2 regions of the Amycolatopsis sp. NPDC051758 genome follow, and region 2 is predicted to be linked to the other one. Evidence: predicted binding sites of a transcription regulator. Region 2 holds the regulator's gene; the other holds the start of a gene.
What was found. Region 2 encodes HspR, which represses chaperone genes until heat shock. Its sites were predicted from a motif close to ANNTTGAGTNNNNNNNACTCAANNT; they were not measured.
Positions count from the first base shown of each region.

Region 1: a site for HspR is predicted at 3,638-3,662, ahead of lon (endopeptidase La). Genes of this name have one in related genera too.

Region 1 covers NZ_JBITCJ010000001.1:608,091-616,843, forward strand. The annotation lists gene ACIA5G_RS03200 (YajQ family cyclic di-GMP-binding protein) at 1-174, opposite strand, end outside; tRNA gene ACIA5G_RS03205 (tRNA-Tyr) at 302-384, shown strand; gene ACIA5G_RS03210 (HNH endonuclease) at 407-1,138, opposite strand; gene lon (endopeptidase La) at 1,218-3,623, opposite strand; gene ACIA5G_RS03220 (SAM-dependent methyltransferase) at 3,724-4,572, opposite strand; gene ACIA5G_RS03225 (SAM-dependent methyltransferase) at 4,569-5,423, opposite strand; gene ACIA5G_RS03230 (GNAT family N-acetyltransferase) at 5,496-6,434, opposite strand; gene ACIA5G_RS03235 (putative bifunctional diguanylate cyclase/phosphodiesterase) at 6,672-8,753, shown strand, end outside.
Region 2 covers NZ_JBITCJ010000001.1:1,553,992-1,562,744, reverse strand. The annotation lists gene grpE (nucleotide exchange factor GrpE) at 1-345, shown strand, start outside; gene dnaJ (molecular chaperone DnaJ) at 382-1,557, shown strand; gene ACIA5G_RS08140 (heat shock protein transcriptional repressor HspR) at 1,563-1,988, shown strand; gene ACIA5G_RS08135 (DUF305 domain-containing protein) at 2,046-2,585, opposite strand; gene ACIA5G_RS08130 (lytic polysaccharide monooxygenase) at 2,582-3,337, opposite strand; gene ACIA5G_RS08125 (dienelactone hydrolase family protein) at 3,483-4,199, opposite strand; gene ACIA5G_RS08120 (globin domain-containing protein) at 4,219-5,322, opposite strand; gene ACIA5G_RS08115 (globin domain-containing protein) at 5,672-6,847, opposite strand; gene ACIA5G_RS08110 (MarR family winged helix-turn-helix transcriptional regulator) at 7,158-7,643, shown strand; gene ACIA5G_RS08105 (MFS transporter) at 7,733-8,753, shown strand, end outside.

The DNA of each region.
Region 1 (8,753 bases), 950 kb from region 2:
GCGCTCTTCGGTCTCGGACTCGATCGCGATCGCCTCCTCGCCGGACCAGTTGATCGTCGTGCCCGTGCCGCGGAAGTCGAACCGGGTGCCCAGCTCCTTGCTCGCCTGGTTCAGCGCGTTGTCCACCTCCTGGCGGTCGACCTTGCTCACGACGTCGAAAGAGGGATCCGCCACGTGTCCTCACACCTCGTACTCGCTTGTCAGGGGCACCCAGCCTAGCCCCCACCGGGGGACGGGTATCCCGGTTGACCCCCGCGTGGAGGGGTTGGGTAAGCTTCTCCCCGGCCGGTACGCCGGTCATGGCGGGTTACCCGAGTGGCCAAAGGGGACTGGCTGTAAACCAGTTGGCTTACGCCTACGGGGGTTCGAATCCCTCACCCGCCACACTTAAGACCCCGTGACTTGTTCAGGTCGCGGGGTCTTTGTGTTCGGCAACCAGGTGATGCAGCTCTGCCACCGATAGCCACGGCGTTTTGCGGTGGATCATCCGATGGCAGTTGGAACAAAGCAGGACCAGGTTGTCGAGTTTCGTCACGGTCGGACCCGAGTGGCTGAGTGGCGTCGCGTGGTGGCACTCGATGTAGTCACGGCCGTGGTTGCCGTAGGTGGCCTCGAAGTCGAACTCGCAGGCTTCGCAGCTGACCCTTCCACGCTGCTTGCGGGACTGCGCGATCTTCTTGGCGCGCAGCTTCGGATTTCGTTCACGAATGAGGTGCAGCCGCTGGAGGATGCGGCCCTCATGGGCAGCGGCGCCCTCGAGGTCCAGGTCGAGGTCCGGAGGCTCGCCATGGAACAGCTCAGGGGAAAGCTCGACTGCTGCCCTGATGGCGTTGGCCGCGTCAGCCATTTCCCCGGGCGCAGTCATGAACGCGTCGACCACTTGCCGGTCGACCTTCCCACCGCGCGTCGGTTTTCCGGTGTAACTGGGATGGATCGTGGCGAGGTCTGCCGTCTTTCGCGCGACGCCGTTTGCATTGCGGAACTTCTCGTCCCGCGTCTCCAGCGGGTGAATGGGCAGCCGTTGCAGGAGGTCGGAGAGCTCGACGACTCTGGGATCGTTGGGCCTGAGCGAACCCCAGCCAGTGCGTGCCACCAGGTCGCAAGCGAGAACGCTTTCGTCCCAAGTCCAGTCAGGCATGTCTGCACGTTAGCCGCTCGGGCACGGCGAAGGCCCCCATTCGCGGGAGAATGGGGGCCTTCGGTGGCGGCGCTCGGGGTTACGCCGCCTGGGAAACCGGCGTTGAAGCCGGGGTCAAAGCGAGCTCCAGGACCTCGCGGACATTGGCCACCGCGTGGACCTCCAGCTGGGACAGCACCTCGGCCGGGACGTCGTCGAGGTCCGGCTCGTTGCGCTGCGGGATGATCACCGTCTTCATCCCCGCCCGGTGGGCCGCCAGCAGTTTCTGCTTGACGCCGCCGATCGGGAGCACGCGGCCGGTCAGGGACACCTCGCCCGTCATCGCGACGTCCGCCCGGACCACGCGGCCCGAGAGCAGCGATGCCAGCGCCGTGGTCATCGTGACACCCGCGGACGGGCCGTCCTTCGGGACCGCGCCCGCCGGGACGTGGACGTGGATGCCGCGCTCGCGCAGGTCGCCCACCGGCAGCTCCAGCTCCGCGCCGTGCGAACGCAGGTAGGACAGCGCGATCTGCACCGACTCCTTCATCACGTCGCCGAGCTGGCCGGTCAGCTGCAGCCCGGACGCGCCGGACTCCTTGTCCGCCAGCGACGCCTCGATGTAGAGGACGTCACCACCGGCACCGGTCACCGCCAGGCCCGTCGCCACGCCCGGGGTCGCCGTGCGCTGGGTCGACGCCGGGAGGGACGACTCCGGCAGGTGCCGCGGGCGGCCGAGGTAGGTCTCCAAAGCGGCGGCGTCAACGGAAAGGGGCAGGGACACCTCATCCAGCGCCACCTTGGTCGCGATCTTCCGCAGCACCTTCGCGATCGTCCGGTTCGCGTCGCGCACGCCCGCCTCGCGGGTGTACTCGGCGGCGATCCGGCTGAACGCCGAGTCCGTCAGAACCACGTCCGAAGCGCCCAGGCCGGCGCGCTCCAGCTCGCGGGGGAGCAGGTGGTCGCGGGCGATGGTGACCTTCTCGTGCTCGGTGTAGCCGTCCAGCGTGACGAGCTCCATGCGGTCCAGCAGCGGGCCGGGGATGGTCTCGAGCGCGTTGGCCGTCGCCAGGAACACGACGTCGGACAGGTCCAGCTCGACCTCGAGGTAGTGGTCGCGGAACGTGTGGTTCTGCTCCGGGTCCAGCACTTCGAGCAGCGCCGCGGTCGGGTCGCCGCGGTAGTCGGCGCCGACCTTGTCGATCTCGTCGAGCAGCACGACCGGGTTCATCGAGCCGGCTTCCTTGATGGCGCGGACGATCCGGCCGGGCAGCGCGCCGACGTACGTGCGGCGGTGACCGCGGATCTCCGCCTCGTCGCGGATGCCGCCGAGGGCGACCCGGACGAACTTGCGGCCCATGGCCTTCGCGACGGACTCACCGAGCGACGTCTTGCCGACTCCGGGAGGGCCCGCGAGGGCGAGCACCGCGCCGGAGCGACGTCCGCCGACCGGGCCGAGACCCGACTCGGCACGACGCTTGCGCACGGCCAAGTACTCGATGATGCGTTCCTTGACGTCGTCCAGGCCCGCGTGGTCGGCGTCCAAGACAGCCCGCGCCGCCGCGATGTCGTAGCTGTCCTCGGTGCGCTCGTTCCAGGGCAGCTCCAGGACGGTGTCCAGCCAGGTGCGGATCCAGCCGCCCTCGGGGGACTGCTCGGACGTGCGGTCCAGCTTGTCCACCTCGGCCAGCGCGGCCTTCTTCACGGCGTCGGGCAGCTCGGCGCCTTCGACGCGGGCGCGGTAGTCCGTGTCGTCGGTGCTGCCGTCGAGCTCGCCCAGTTCCTTGCGGATGGCCTCGAGCTGGCGGCGCAGCAGGAACTCCTTCTGCTGCTTCTCCATACCCTCGGCGACGTCCTTGCGGATCGTGTCGGTCACCTCGAGCTCGGCCAGGTGCTCCTTGCTCCACTCGAGCGCCTTCTCCAGGCGTGCGCTGACGTCCAGCGTCGTGAGCAGCTCGAGCTTCTGGTCGGTGTCGAGGTACGGCGCGTTGCCGGACAGGTCGGCGATCGCGGAGGCGTCCTCGACCTGCTGGACGGCGTCGATCAGCTGCCAGCCGCCGCGCTGCTGGAGGATCGACATGACCACGGCCTTGTACTCGGACGCGAGCTGGGCGGTCCGGTCGTCCGTGGTCTCGGTGGTGTCTTCGGCGTGCACCCAGCGGGCGGCGCCGGGTCCGTCGGCGATCCGGCCGACGAGCGCGCGGGTGGTGCCGCGCAGCAGGACGGCGGCCTTGCCACCGGGCACGCGCCCGATGCGCTCGACGGTCGCGACGGTGCCGTACTCGGCGTACTCACCGTGGACGCGCGGCACGATCAGGACCTCGGCCTTGGTGGCGCCGGCGGTCGACCGGATGCCGGGGAAGGACGCCTGGCTCGGCGTGTTGGCCTGGGCGGACTCCACCGCGGCCCGCGTCTCGGTGTCGGTGAGGTCGAGCGGGACGACCATGCCCGGCAGCACGACGTCGTCATCGAGCGGGAGCACGGGCAGGAGGCGGGTGTCGGACATGTGCACTCCTCGGGTAGTTGAGTCTGCCTAGCTCAACTCTCCGATAGGCGTGTTTGTTTCCGATGGTGCGTTCGCCCACAGCGATCAGGGAAAGCGCAGGTCAGCGCGCTGGCCGGCGGGCGACGGCGCACCACGCGAACGGCCGGGTCTCGAAATCCAGGACCGTCGGACGCTCGTCGGGACGCCAGTCCGGCAGCGACGTCATCCCCGGCGGCAGCAACGGCCAGCCGCCGAACCAGGGGAGCAGCTCGTCGGCCGAGCGCAGCCACGCGGGGTTCGACGTGTCGCGGTAGGCCTCGATGAACCGGTGCACCTCGGCCGCGCGGTCCGGCGGCGCGTCGTCGCGGCACGTGCCGTGCGTCAGCGCCAGCCAGCTGCCGGGCGCCAGCTTCGAGCGGTACTCGGCCATCAGCCCCGCCGGGTCGTCGGACGGGCCGACGAAGTGCATCACCGTGATCATCAGCAGGCACACCGGCCGCGACCAGTCGATCAGCGCCGTCGTCACGTCGTCGGCGAAGATCGCGGCGGGCCGGCGGATGTCCTTCTCCACCAGGCCCGCCCAGTCCGACGCGCCTTCCTTCTCCAGGATCAGCCGCGAATGCGCCGCCGCGACCGGCTCGTAGTCGACGTACACCACCGACGCCCGCTCACCGTCGGGCAGCAGGTCGCGGACGATCTCGTGCACGTTCCCCGCGGTCGGCACGCCGGAGCCGAGGTCGACGAACTGGCGGACACCGGCGTCCATCGCCGCCGTCACCACCCGGTTCATGAACGCGCGGTTCTGCCGCGAGATCGGCCGGATCAGCGGCCACACCTTCTCCACGCGGCGGCCGAACTCGCGGTCGACCGCCCAGTGGTGGTTCCCGCCGAGGTACCAGTCGTAGACGCGCGCCGCGGACGGCTTTTCGATGTCCACCCCGGCCGGGGCGATCGGCGCGCCTTCGCTCATGCGCCGGGCTTCTCCGCGATGCCGCACCACGCGTACGGGCGGGCTTCGGCTTCCAGCGCGTTCAGCTTCCGGTCGGGCCGCCAGTCCGGCAGGTGCACGATGCCCGGTTCGAGCAGTGGCCAGTCACCGAACAGCGGCAGGATCTCGTCGCGGTCGCGCAGCCACACCGGATTGCTCGTCTTCCGGTACTGCTCGACGAACCAGCGCAGCCCCGCCAGGGCCTCGCCGGTCCCGTCACCCTCGCTCATCTGCGAGATCGCCAGCCAGCTCCCGGGCGCGAGCTTGTCCCGGTACGCCTTGAGGATGCCTTCGGGGTCGTCGTCCGGCCCGACGAAGTGCAGCACCGCCATCATCATCAGGCAGACGGGCTGCGAAAAGTCGATGAGCCGCTTCGTCTCTTCGGCGCGCAGCACGGCCTTCGCGTCCCGCATGTCGGCCTGGACGATGCCGGCCCAGTCCGTCGCCGCCTCCTCTTCGAGGATCAGCGTCGCGTGGGCGACGGCGACCGGCTCGTAGTCGACGTAGACGACGGTCGCGTCGTGGTCGTCGGGCAGCTCCGCCTCGACGACCTCGTGCACGTTCCCGGCCGTCGGGACGCCGGAGCCGAGGTCGACGAACTGCCGGATCCCGGCCCGCAGCGCCGCCCGCACCGCGCGGTTCATGAACTCGCGGTTCTGCTTCGACCCGGGGCGCACCAGCGGCCACTGCTGTTCCATGCGCCGCCCGAACTCGCGGTCCACCGCCCAGTTCTGGGTGCCGCCCAGGTACCAGTCGTAGATCCGGGCCGCCGACGGCTTCTCGGTGTCGACGCCCTCCGGCGCTCTGGGTGCGGAATCCCGCTGCTCGGTCACTGTGCTCCCCATCCCCTCACGGCTCGGGACCAGCCTATAAGGGCGGAGCGCACCCGGTAATCCGCCAGTGGCTCACCGAACGGCTGGGCGACGCTGCCAGTACGTCCACAGCGGGCGGTACCCCTGCGCGTACCAGAACGGCGTCGACAGCGGGTTCGCCGCGGCGTGGTGCAGGAGGACGACGTCGGCGCCCTCCTCGTCGAGGACGTGGTGGGCGTGGATGGCCAGCGCGGTGCCGACACCGGACGACCGCGCCTCCTTGGCGACGGCCAGCGACGACAGGTAGCCGACGCGGCCCGCCGAGACGCGGTCGCTGATCCACCCGGTCTCGCCCGGGTGCTGGACGTTCACCATGCCGAGCGGACGGCCGTACAGCTCGGCGATCCACAGCGGCGGCTCCGGGCGGTCCAGCTGTTCGGCCAGGTCCTTGGCCATGATGTCCTCGACACCCTTGCGCAGGTTGACCGTGCCGTACTGCGCGTCGAAGGAGTGCAGCTCGAGACCCAGCGAGACGACGGTTTCGAGGTCGCCGGGCGCGGCGCGGCGGATCTTGACACCGGGGGTGCCGCGCGGGCCGGCCGGGACCATCCGGTCGGCCGGGCGGACGGCGATCACGCGCAGCGGCGCGAAGCCGTGGTGCAGCATTTCGCGCGTGCCGGCGGCATCCCGGCTCGCGCGGGGGACGATCGCCGCGGTCTCGGTGTCGCCGCGCTCGGCGACCGCGCGCAGATGTTCATCCCATCGGGTGAGGAGGGCGTCGAGGGCGCCCGCCGGCTGCGGGCCGGCCAGCTGGAGGTCCAGCCGGTGCTCGGTGAGCGCGCGCCACGGCGCGTTCGGGGCGTCCTGGTCGACCTGGATGCGCGAGGCGAGGCCGGACGCGGCCGAGTCGGCCGTCGCCACCTCCAGCACCACGGCACTTTCGGCCGCTTCGAAGGGAGAGGAACCGGGGAGCAGGGGATCCACCGCCGCGAGCCGCGCCGCGTGGTCGGTGGCAATCACGTCGCTGTGCATGGGCACATTCAATCGCTACCCGGACTGTCGTGCGCATGGAACCGCCATCGGTTCTTCCCCCCGATGTTTCACCCCTTGGTCCACGCAGGTCAGCGCCGTCGGGGCATTGTTAACCCTGGGGTGATCTCCTACTGTCTCGAAAGGGACACGGGTACGCCCTCCGGGGTACGGTATGGCCCTTGTCCACACCCGAAGTCACGGATCACCACCGGTGGACAAGCTGGGAGGGAAGGTCGGATGCCGGACACCAACGCCCACGGCGACGCCGTCGCACAGGCGCAGCCCGGGCCGGGAGCCGCTTCCGGGGCACCACCGCAACCCGCCGTCTCCGCCGAAGCCCGCACCGACGAACGCCGGTTCCGCGCCTACACCTTCGCCGTCCTGAGCCTGGGGCTCGTCGCCGCCTTCGCGGTCGGCTCGTGGCTGCCGTTCCACTGGGACAGCAAGCTGCTGTGGATCGGCCCGGTGCTCGCGGTCGCCTTCCTGCTCGCCGAACAGCTCGGCATCAACGTCGACGTCCGCAGCGGCATCTCGTGGACCATCTCCTTCACCGAGATCCCGCTCGTCATCGGGTTCTTCGTCGCGCCGTTCGAGGTTGTGCTGGCCGCGCACCTGGTCGCCGGCATCGGCACGCTGCTCGCGCGGAAGGTCGCCGGCCGCGTCCTCTACAACGCGGGTGCGTTCCTGCTCGAGATCACCGGCGCCTTCGCGGTCGCCGGGCTGGTGAAGGTCGCCGTCGGCGCCGGAGCGGGCAGCGAGATCCCCTGGGTCGCCGCGCTCGCCGGCACGCTGACCGCGCCGCTCGTCAGCACCCTGCTCGCGCTGGCCGCGGTGCGCGTGCTGCGGCGCCGCATGCGGGTCAGCACCGCCGTCCGGCTCACCGCGCGGATCCTGGTCGTCGGCTTCGTCAACGCCTCGGTCGGCCTGTCCGGTTACCTCGTCATCTCCAACACGCCCAAGGCGTGGCCGCTGGTGCTCGCCGTGTTCCTCGGCCTCACCGCGCTGTACTGGGCCTACTCCGACCTGCTGCGCGAGCAGCGGGACATGGAGGCGCTGTCGGACGTCAGCCTGATGGTGGCCCGCTCCGGCCAGCAGGCCGCGGCACGCCCGGCCAGCCGCGCGGACGAGCTCGTCGGCGGGGTCGACGTCCGCGAGTGGGCGACGATCGCCGAGCGCATCAAGGACCAGCTCGCCGCCGGCCGGGTCGTCCTGCGGCTGCGGCTCGAACCGACGGACACCATGCGCGTCGTCGTCGCGGGGGACGACCTCCCGGTCGCCGACCCCGCCGCCGACGACCCGCTGCTGCGGCTGCCCGGCGCGCACGTCCGGCACTTCCGGATCACCGAAGCCAACCCGGACGTCCGCGCGGCGCTGCTCGACCGCGGCGCCCAGGAAGCGCTCGTCGTCCCGCTGCGCAGCGCGAACAAGCTGCTCGGCGTCGTCGAGGCGCACGACCGGCTGTCCCGCTGGCGCGGCTTCGGCAAGTACGACGTCCAGCTGCTCGGCACGATGGCCAGCCACCTCGCGACGTCGCTGGACAACCGGCGGCTGCTCGCGACGCTGCGCCACGACGCCTACCACGACCCGCTCACCGGCGACCTCAACCGGCAGGGCTTCCGGCAGGTGGCGAAGGAGCCGTTGCGGGACTTCGCCAACGTCGTCGTGCTGCGGATCGACCTCGACGTCTTCTCCACGGTCAGCGACGCGCTGGGGTACGCCTGGGCCGACCGGATGGTCATCGCCGCCGGCCGCCGCATCCGTGACGCGCTCGGCCCCGACGTCCCGCTCGGCCGGCTGGAAGGCGCGTCCTTCGCGGCGCTGCTCGTCGGCTGCCCGCCGGAGGAGGCCCACCGCGCGGCGGAACGGCTGCGCGAAGAGCTTTCCGCGCCGTACCCGGTGGACCGGCTTTCGGTCGAGGCGAACGCGATGATCGGCTACGCGACGACGACCCCCGAAGAGGCCGGCGACCCGGTCGACATCGAAGGCCTGCTGCAGCGCGCGGACGTGGCTGTTCGCGCCACCAAGGGCGGCGAAGAGGTCCGCGGTTACGTGCCGAGCATGGGCCAGATCTTCCTGCGGCGCTTCCAGATGGTCACGCAGTTCCGGCAGTCCCTGGAGGACGGCCAGGTCAGCGTCCACTACCAGCCCAAGATCACCCTGCCGAACCGTCAGGTCCAGGGGGTCGAGGCGTTGGTGCGCTGGGTGCACCCGGAGTTCGGCCGGCTCGGCCCGGACGAGTTCGTCCCGGCCATCGAGGCGGCCGGCCTGATCGGCGTGCTGACGTCGTTCGTGCTCGGCGAGGCCCTGAAGCGCTGCCGC
Region 2 (8,753 bases):
GACGACCTCGAGCGGGCCGACCAGCACGGTGACCTCACCGGGGCGTTCAAGGCGGTCGGCGACAAGCTGATCAGCGGTCTGCAGCGCGCGGGCCTCGAGTCGTTCGGCAACGAGGGTGAGCCCTTCGACCCGAGCGTGCACGAAGCCGTGCAGCACAACACCTCGCCGGACGTGGCGGGCCCGACGGTCACCGTGGTCATGCGCCGCGGTTACCGCTTCGGGGACCGCGTGCTGCGGGCGGCGCTGGTCGGCGTGACCGACCACGAGCCCGGCGCGGCCCCGGTGGACCCGCCCGTCGGTGGCGAGCTGCCACTCGACGGCGGACTTCATGACCAGCAGCAGTAAGCAGTATCCGGGTCAAGTGGGAGGAGGAGACGCCCGATGAGTGCGCGGGAATGGATCGGCAAGGACTTCTACCGTGAACTGGGCGTCTCCTCCGACGCCACGGCCGACGAGATCAAGAAGGCCTACCGCAAGCTGGCCAAGGAGAACCACCCGGACGCGAACTCCGGCAACGCGCAGGCGGAGCAGAAGTTCAAGGCCGTCTCCGAGGCTTACGGCGTGCTCTCCGACGCGAGCAAGCGCAAGGAGTACGACGAGGCGCGGCGGCTGTTCGGCGGCTCCGGGGGCGGGTTCAACTTCCCCGGTGGCGGCGGTGGCGGCAGCTTCGACATGGGCGACATCTTCGGCCAGGCCGGCGCGGGCGGTCAGCAGCAGGGCTTCGGCGGGCTCGGCGACATCCTCGGCGGGCTCTTCGGCCGCGGCCGGACGACGGCGGGCGCGACGGCCAACCGGCCCCAGCGCGGCGCCGACGTCGAGACCGACGTCCGGATCGACTTCACCGAGGCGGTCAAGGGCGCGACCCTGCCGCTGCGGCTGTCGAGCCCGGCGACCTGTTCGACGTGCGGCGGCAACGGCGCGAAGCCGGGCACCTCGCCGCGGACCTGCCCGACCTGTTCCGGGTCGGGCCTGGTCAGCCGCAGCCAGGGCGCGTTCGCGTTCTCGGAGCCATGCCGCGACTGCCGGGGTCGCGGGCAGATCATCGACGACCCGTGCCCCGAGTGCGGCGGCGAAGGCATCAGCACGCGGACCCGCACGCTGACCGTCCGGATCCCGTCGGGCGTCGACGACGACCAGCGGATCCGGCTGGCCGGCCAGGGCGAGCCGGGCCGGGGCGGCGCGCAGGCGGGCGACCTGTACGTCCGGGTGCACGTGGCCCCGCACCCGCTGTTCGGGCGCAAGGGCCTCGACCTGACGATCTCCGTGCCGGTGGACTTCACCGAGCTCACGCTCGGCACCACGATCACGGTGCCGACCCTCGAAGGCAAGGTCTCGCTCAAGGTGCCGCCGGGCACCGCGAGCGGCCGGGTGCTGCGGGTGCGTGGCAAGGGCATCGCCAAGCGCGACGGCTCACAAGGTGATCTGCTCGTCACCCTCACCGCGGCGATTCCCGCCAAACTGGACGACAAGGCGCGCGAAGCACTGCAGGCGTACGCCGAGGCGATGGCCGGGCACGACCCCCGGCCCGAGATCACTGAGCTGCTCGAAGGCAGGTGAGTGGGATGTTCGGCGGGATTCCCCAGGAGGGGGACGAAGAGACCCCGGTGTTCGTCATTTCGGTGGCGGCCCAGCTCGCGGGGATGCACGCGCAGACGTTGCGGACGTACGACCGGCAGGGACTGGTGTCCCCCGGTCGCACGTCCGGCGGCGGCCGGCGCTACTCGATGCGGGACATCGCGCTGCTGCGCGAAGTCCAGCGACTGTCGCAAGAGGACGGTGTCAACCTCGCCGGCATCAAGCGCATCATCGAGCTGGAGAACCAGGTCGACGCGCTGCGGGCCCGCCTGCAGGAGCTGACCGAGGAACTGGCCGCGGCGTACCTCGCCGGCGAACAGGCCGCGGCGGCGGCGCACGCGTCCTACCGCCGGGACCTGGTGCCGCTGAACCAGCAGACCGCGATGGTCGTCTGGCGGCCGAAGCGCCGCTGAGTTTTTGAACGCCGAAGGCCTCCCCGGGTGACCGGGGAGGCCTTCGGCATGGGGAGATCAGGCCTTGAAGTTCAGCAGTTGCCCGACTTCGGCGCTGCGTGACTCGATGACCCGGCGGGCCAGGTCGCGGGCCTGGGTGTTGACCCCGCCGCCGGTGCCGTTCTCGGCCTGGGCCAGCTCGACCGCGCCTTGTTGCTGGCCGGACAGCACGTCCAGGAACTTGCGGGTGAAGTCCGCGTCACTCGCGGTTTTGAGCGCGCCGACGAGGTCCGGGGCCGTCATCTTCATGCCGCCGTGGCCCGCGTGAGCATGCGGGTCCATGTCCATCGTCTCGGGTTGGCCCCAGTCGCGCAGCCAGCGCTTCATGTCGTCGATCTCGCTCTGCTGCGTCACCTCGATCGCCGACGCGAGCTCCTTCAGGGACGCGGGCAGCGGGCGGTCCTTCGCCAGCCGGACGACGTCGATGCCCTGCTGGTTCTGGGGGATCAGCATCTGCAGGAACATCACGTCTGCCGCGTTGTAGGTGGGGGCGGCCGTCGTCGCGCCGCTGCCGCATCCGGCCAGCAGCAGCGCGACGACGACCAGGAGCAGCCTCACTGACGCTGCCAGAGGGCCGGGGTGTTCGGCGGCTCCCAGCCCGCGATCGCCGTGTGCGGCTGGAGGCAGCGGTAGCTCGCGCCGCCGTAGGTCACGACGTCACCGGCCTTGTACGCCGTGCCCGCGGCCCAGGTCCCGCTCTGCGGCGGAGTGGTCGTCGGGGGCGGGGTCGTGGTGGGCGGCGGGGTGGTGGTCGGGGGCGGGGTGGTGGTCGGCGGCGGCGTGCCACCGCCACCGATCTGGAGGTCGACGCAGCTGTAGAACGCGTTGGCCGTGTCGGAGATGTTCCAGATCGCCAGCACCTTCACCCGGCCCGAGTAGCCGGCCAGGTTCACCGTGTGCTGCACGGTCGCCGGCGGCTGCTGGTTGTTGCCGGGGATGTTCGCGACGCGCGTGTTGCCGATGTAGTACTCGTAGTTCGAGGTCGCGTGCCGTGCGGTGAACACCCAGTTGAAGGTCACCGTGGTGCCGACCGACTTGGCCGGCCACGGCTTCGACTCGTCGGCCAGTTCGGCGAACTGGCCGAGGCCGGCGTTGCAGCTGCGCAGGCCCTTGGGGCCCTCGACGCTCTGCGGTTCGTAGACGATCTGCCCGCAGTTCGGCACCTTCCCGGCCTTGCAGTTGGCCTGCCGGCTGGGTGGGTCCGAGACGTACCCGTGGGCACTCGCGGAGGTGGCGGGGAGGACGACGACCAGCACCGGGGCGAGGAGCGCACCGGCTGCGGCCGCGAAGAGCTTGCGTTTCCAGGTCATTTCGGCTCCTCGAGGGGGAACAGCGTCGTTCCGGAGGGAGGACGAACGAGCACATCCGGGGAAGATGTGGTCTAGACCATAAGGTGAATCGGGCACAACGGTCAACGAACTACAGCCATCCGGCGACTTCGATAGCCCGCTCGGCTCAGTGCGAAGGTCGGGCCGGTTGCTGCAGGTGTTCGCCGAAGAAAGACGTCACCCGGCCCCAAGCGTCTTCCGACGCTTCGTGGTGGTAGGTGAACCCAACCACCTTGAGCAGCAGGTTCAGCGGCGGCGCGACGTCGACCTTGTTCGCGAACCCGTGGCTCGCGCCCGGGTACTCCTTGACGTCGTGCGGGATGTCGCGCTCGGTGAGCGCCGTCTCGAGCTTCGCCGCGGCGCCGCGCAGCGAGAAGTCCTTTTTGCCGAAGCTGGCGACCACCGGGCAGGCGTCGTCCAGCACCGACAGGTTCTTCGGCAGCTGCCCGTAGTACGGCGCGGACGCCTCGAACCCGCGTGACGCCGCGACGAGCGCAAAGCCACCGCCCATGCAGAACCCGGCGATGCCGATCCGGCCCGAGCTGTCCGGGCGGCCGGCCAGGAGCGCGCGTGACGCCTCGATGTCGTCGAACGTCCGGCCCTGGTTCGCGAACATGTCCGAGAACACCCGGCGCACGCAGCGGCGCATGCCGCCACGGGAGTACAGGTCCGGGCTGAGCGCGAGGTACCCCTCGGCGGCGAACCGGTCGGTGATGTTCTTGGTGTCCTGGCTCAGCCCGAACGCGTCGTGGATGAGCACCACGCCGGGGTGCGGGCCCGCGCCGGCGGGCTCCGCCAGGTAGCCGCCGATGGTGCCGTCCGAAACCGGAATAGTCGTCTCCATATCGGCGACGATAGCGCGTTCAGTCCAAGGTGAACGGGTCGTAGGAGATGCGTTCGAGGTCGACGCCGGCGGCCAGCAGCTTCGCGATGGTCGCCTGGATCATCGGCGGTGAACCGGACACCAGGACGTCGTGGTTCTTCCACGTGCCGCGCTGGGTCACCGCGTGCGCGAGCGTGCCGCGGTCCCCACCGGCCAGCGCGCCCTCCTCGGTGACCGGGGTGACCGTCAGCCACTTCGACACCGCGGAGATCCGCCGCAGCTCTTCCAGCGCGTAGAGGTCTTCCGGTCTTCGGCCGCCGAAGAAGAGGTGGACCGGCGGGTTCCGCTTCCAGTGCGCCAGGTCGTCGAGGATCGACACGAACGGGGTGACGCCGGTGCCGCCGGCGATCATCAGGAGCCGCCGGCGGGTGGTCGTCGGCCGGACGAAGAGGTTGCCCATCGCCGGGCCGAGGCGCCAGACGTCGCCCGGTTTGGTGTGGTTGACGATGCTGCCGCTGACCCAGCCGCCGGGCACCGTGCGGATGTGGAAGCTCATCTGACCGTCACCGCGCGGGGCGCCCGCCGGCGAGAGGTACCGCCACAGGCGGGGGCGCTGCGGCACCTCGACGCTCACGTAGCTGCCGGCGCGGTACGGGAGCAGGCCCTCGGTCTGAACGCGTACCAGGGCGACGTCGCGGTTGAGCTTGCGGTGCTCGAGGACGGTCGCCGCCCACGACGCGGGCCCGGTCTCCGCCTGGGCGGCCTCGCGCATGGTCTTGGCGATGATGCCGTACGCCGTGGTCCAGGCGGATTCGACCTCGTGGGTCCACTTCTCCTTGAGGAACCGTTTCAGGGCCGCGAGCAGCGCGATGCCGACGGCGTCGTAGTGCCGGGAGACGACGGCGAACTTGCGGTGGTCGCGGCCCAGCTGGCCGAGAAAGGTGACCAGCTCGTCGGGCCGGTCGACCATCTGCACGACGTACACGAGCGCGCGGAGCAACCTGCTCCGCTGTGTCGTCATGGTGACCGGGAAAAGATCTCGGCAATCGGGGGCGACCACGAACAACGCGCCGTAGAAGTACTGCGCCAGTTCGTCGGCTTTCGCCTCGACCGCCGCAAAACTTTCACGGATCAGCCGGGCCATCTCGCGACCTTCCACTGCCGAAACCGGAACGGTCTTGGGTGGTGTGAAGATCTTCACGGATTCAGCACTCATCGGGAACGGTGATCTCCAGTCGTGCAAAGGATTTTCCACGCCATGCCTGCGGCATCTGTCACGTGCCGCCCCCGAGGGTTTCCGACTGTAGGCGCATTCCCGTGCAGATGCGCGTGATTACGCGCGTTCCCGCTCGAACGGAGCAATTTCACCACGCGCGGTCAACCCCGTCTGGCGCTGCGTAAAAATGATCATCCGGATGGATTAACCGAGCGCCGTAACAATTGTCCGTGTCCGCGCGACTATTCGGCGGACGGGTGCATCGCGATTTCGGGAACTAGTCGATCGTGAACGGGTCGTACTGGATCTGGTCCAGCGCGCTGCCCGCCACCAGCATGCGCGACACCGTCGCGCGGATCATCGCCGGCGAGCCGGCCACCAGGATGTCGTGGTTCGGCCAGGAGCCGTACCGGGTGACCGCGTCGGCCAGCGTGCCCGGCTCGAACCCGGGGACCTCACCCCCGCGCTCCACCACCGGCGTGATGGACAGCCACGGGTTGGTGGACGCGAGCCCGCGCAGTTCTTCGAGGTCGTAGAGGTCCTCGCGGGACGGCCCGCCGTAGAACAGGTGCACTTTCGGGTTCTCACCCCAGAGCGCGAGGTGGTCGAGGATCGACCGCAGCGGCGCGACCCCGGTGCCGCCGCCGACCATCAGCACGCCCCGTGACCGCTCCCGGTCGACCCGCAGCCGGCCCAGCGGCGGGCCGAGCCGCCAGACGTCGCCGGGCTGGGTGTGGCTGACGATGGCGCGGGAGACCCAGCCGCCGTCGACCGCGCGGACGTGGAACTCGATGCCGCCGTCTTCGCGCGGCGCGTTCGCCGGCGAGAGGTAGCGCCACAGCCGGGGCCGCTGCGGCACTTCGACGCTCATGTACTGGCCGGGGTGGTAGGGCACCAGCTGGTCCGGCACCAGCCTGACCAGGGCGAGGTCCCAGGTCAGCCGCCGGTGCTCGACCACGGTGGCGTGCCACGACGGCGGGTTCTGGTCGGCCGCGGCGGCGTCCTGCATGGCCCGCGCGGCGATGGTGAACGCCTCGGCCCACGCGCGCTCGACCTGGGGTGTCCACTCACGGCCGAGGTGGTTCTTCAGGGACGCCAGCAGCGCGGTGCCGACGGCTTCGTAGTGCCGCGGGACCACGCCGAACTTGCGGTGGTCGCGGCCGAGCTGCTGCAGGAACGGCGCGAGGTCGTCGGGCCGGTCCACCATCTGCACGATGTGCACCAGCGCGCGGACCAGCCGGCCGCGCTGGATCTCCATGTTGATCGGGAAGAAGTCGCGTGTGGTCGGGGCGAGGGTGAACAGCATCCCGTAGAAGAACTGTGAGATGTCCGCGATGTAGGGCTCGGCCTTGGCCCAGCTGTCCCGGATGAGCTGGACCATCGCGGCGACCGCCGCGGGTGCTTCACGCGGGGCGGAAGACCGGGGAAGCGGGCTTACGGAATCGGCGCTCATGACGGGGTGTTCGCTGGTCGGGGACGGTTGGGCGACGGCACCCGATCATCCACCGCCGGCCCGGGCGCGGTGACGGCAGTTCTGCGCACAGCCGCCTCCTGGGTCCATCGCCACTACTGCCACCTCGTCACTCGTACGCGCCGCGCGCACGGCTCGTCCGCAGGGTAGCCGCCGGGGGCCCTTTTGCCCGCATTGTTGCTCCGACCGGGTGTATTACGGCGTGGGGGACCTCACCGGGGTGATCCTTGCCCGCGCAAGCGTCCGGCAATAAACTTGTATTGCACAAGTATTGGCCGTGGAGGAGGTCCCGATGGGCTTCGACGACACCGACGACGATGTCCGGGTCGAGCTCATGCGCGAGCTGAAGAGCGCTTCGCAGCTTCAGCACGCCTGGGTCATGCAGTCCTGGCAGGACCGGCCGGGCCTGCACCCGGCGGCCGCGATGCTGCTGTCCGACCTGGCCAAGAACGGCGAGGCCCGGCCGTCCGAGCTGGCGAAACGCCGGTTCGTCGACCTGTCGGTGGTCAGCAGGCAGATCACCCAGCTCTCCGCCGCCGGGCTGGTCGACCGCCGCCCCGCGCCCGAGGACGGCCGCGCGTCGCTGGTGAGCGTGTCCGAGAAGGGCCGGGAGGAGCTCGCCCGCTGGCGCGCCAACTACCTCGACTTCATGGAGACGGCGCTCGGCGGCTGGGACGACGAGCGCGTCACCGAACTCACCGGCCGGCTTGCCGAGATGAACGCCGACCTCCGCCGCGCTCTCGGCAGCGTCGCCTGCTTGGCTGACACGACCAAGTGAACGGAGGACACCCGAAGTTGCTTTTGGCCCGGTGGAAAGTGTCCGTTCGGTCCTGACTTCGCGGTGTGTCACAGAGTTAACGTCGGTGGGTGTCGCGTAGCCGGGTCGCACTGCTGTGTGCGCTGGGAATCGACAACTTCGGCTCGGGTCTCTTCCTCCCGCTGGCCCTGGTTTACGTGACCCAGGTCGTCGGTGTGCCGTTGGCCGTGGCGGGCACAGCCGTCACGCTGGGCACCGTCGGCGGGCTCGTGGTGCCGCCGCTGGCCGGCCGGCTCGTCGACCGCGTCGGGCCACGCGTGGTGGTGATTTGTGCCCAGCTGCTGCAGGCGGCGGGCGTGGGGGCGTACCTCCTCGCCGACGGCGCCGGCACCGTGGTCGGCGCCGCGGTCCTGCTCGCCACCGGGCAGCAGCTGTTCTACAGCTCTCTGTTCGTGTTCATCGCCGACGTCGCGGGTGACGTCCCCAAGGATCGGCCGTTCGCCGAAGTGGGGATGGTGCGGGCCGGCTGCTTCGGCCTCGGCGGTCTCGTGGCGGGCGCGCTGCTGACCTGGCTCGGCACGGCCGGGTACCGGATCGCGCTCGTCTTGGACGTCGTGACGTTCTTCGTGGCCGCGGCGGTCCTCGCCCTCTTCGTCCACCTCGCGCGGCCGCACCGGGACCACGACGAAGGGTCGGTCAAGGTGCTGCGCAACCGGCCGTACCTCGCGTTGATCCTCTTCAGCGCGCTCTTCGGGCTCTCCCTGGAGTTCTTCCTCATCGGCACGCCGGTGTTCGTGATCGACCGGCTGCACGGCCCCGCCTGGCTGCCCGGCGCGATCCTCGCCCTGCTGACCGTGGTGACCAGCCTCGGCGGCACGCTCGCGCTGCGGCTCACCGCGCGGCTGACCCGGCTCGCCGCGATGCGGGCGGGCTCGGCGTTGTTCACCGCGTGGTGCCTGGTCAGCCTGGGGGTGCTGCTCGTGCCCGACGGCTGGCAGGTGGTGTACCTGCTGGCGTCGACGCTGGTGTTCGCCGCCGGTGACCTCGTCTTCGGGCCGCGGTCGGGCGCGCTGGCGGAGGCGGCGGCACCTCCGGTGGCCCGCGGACGTTATCTCGCTGCGTACCAGTACG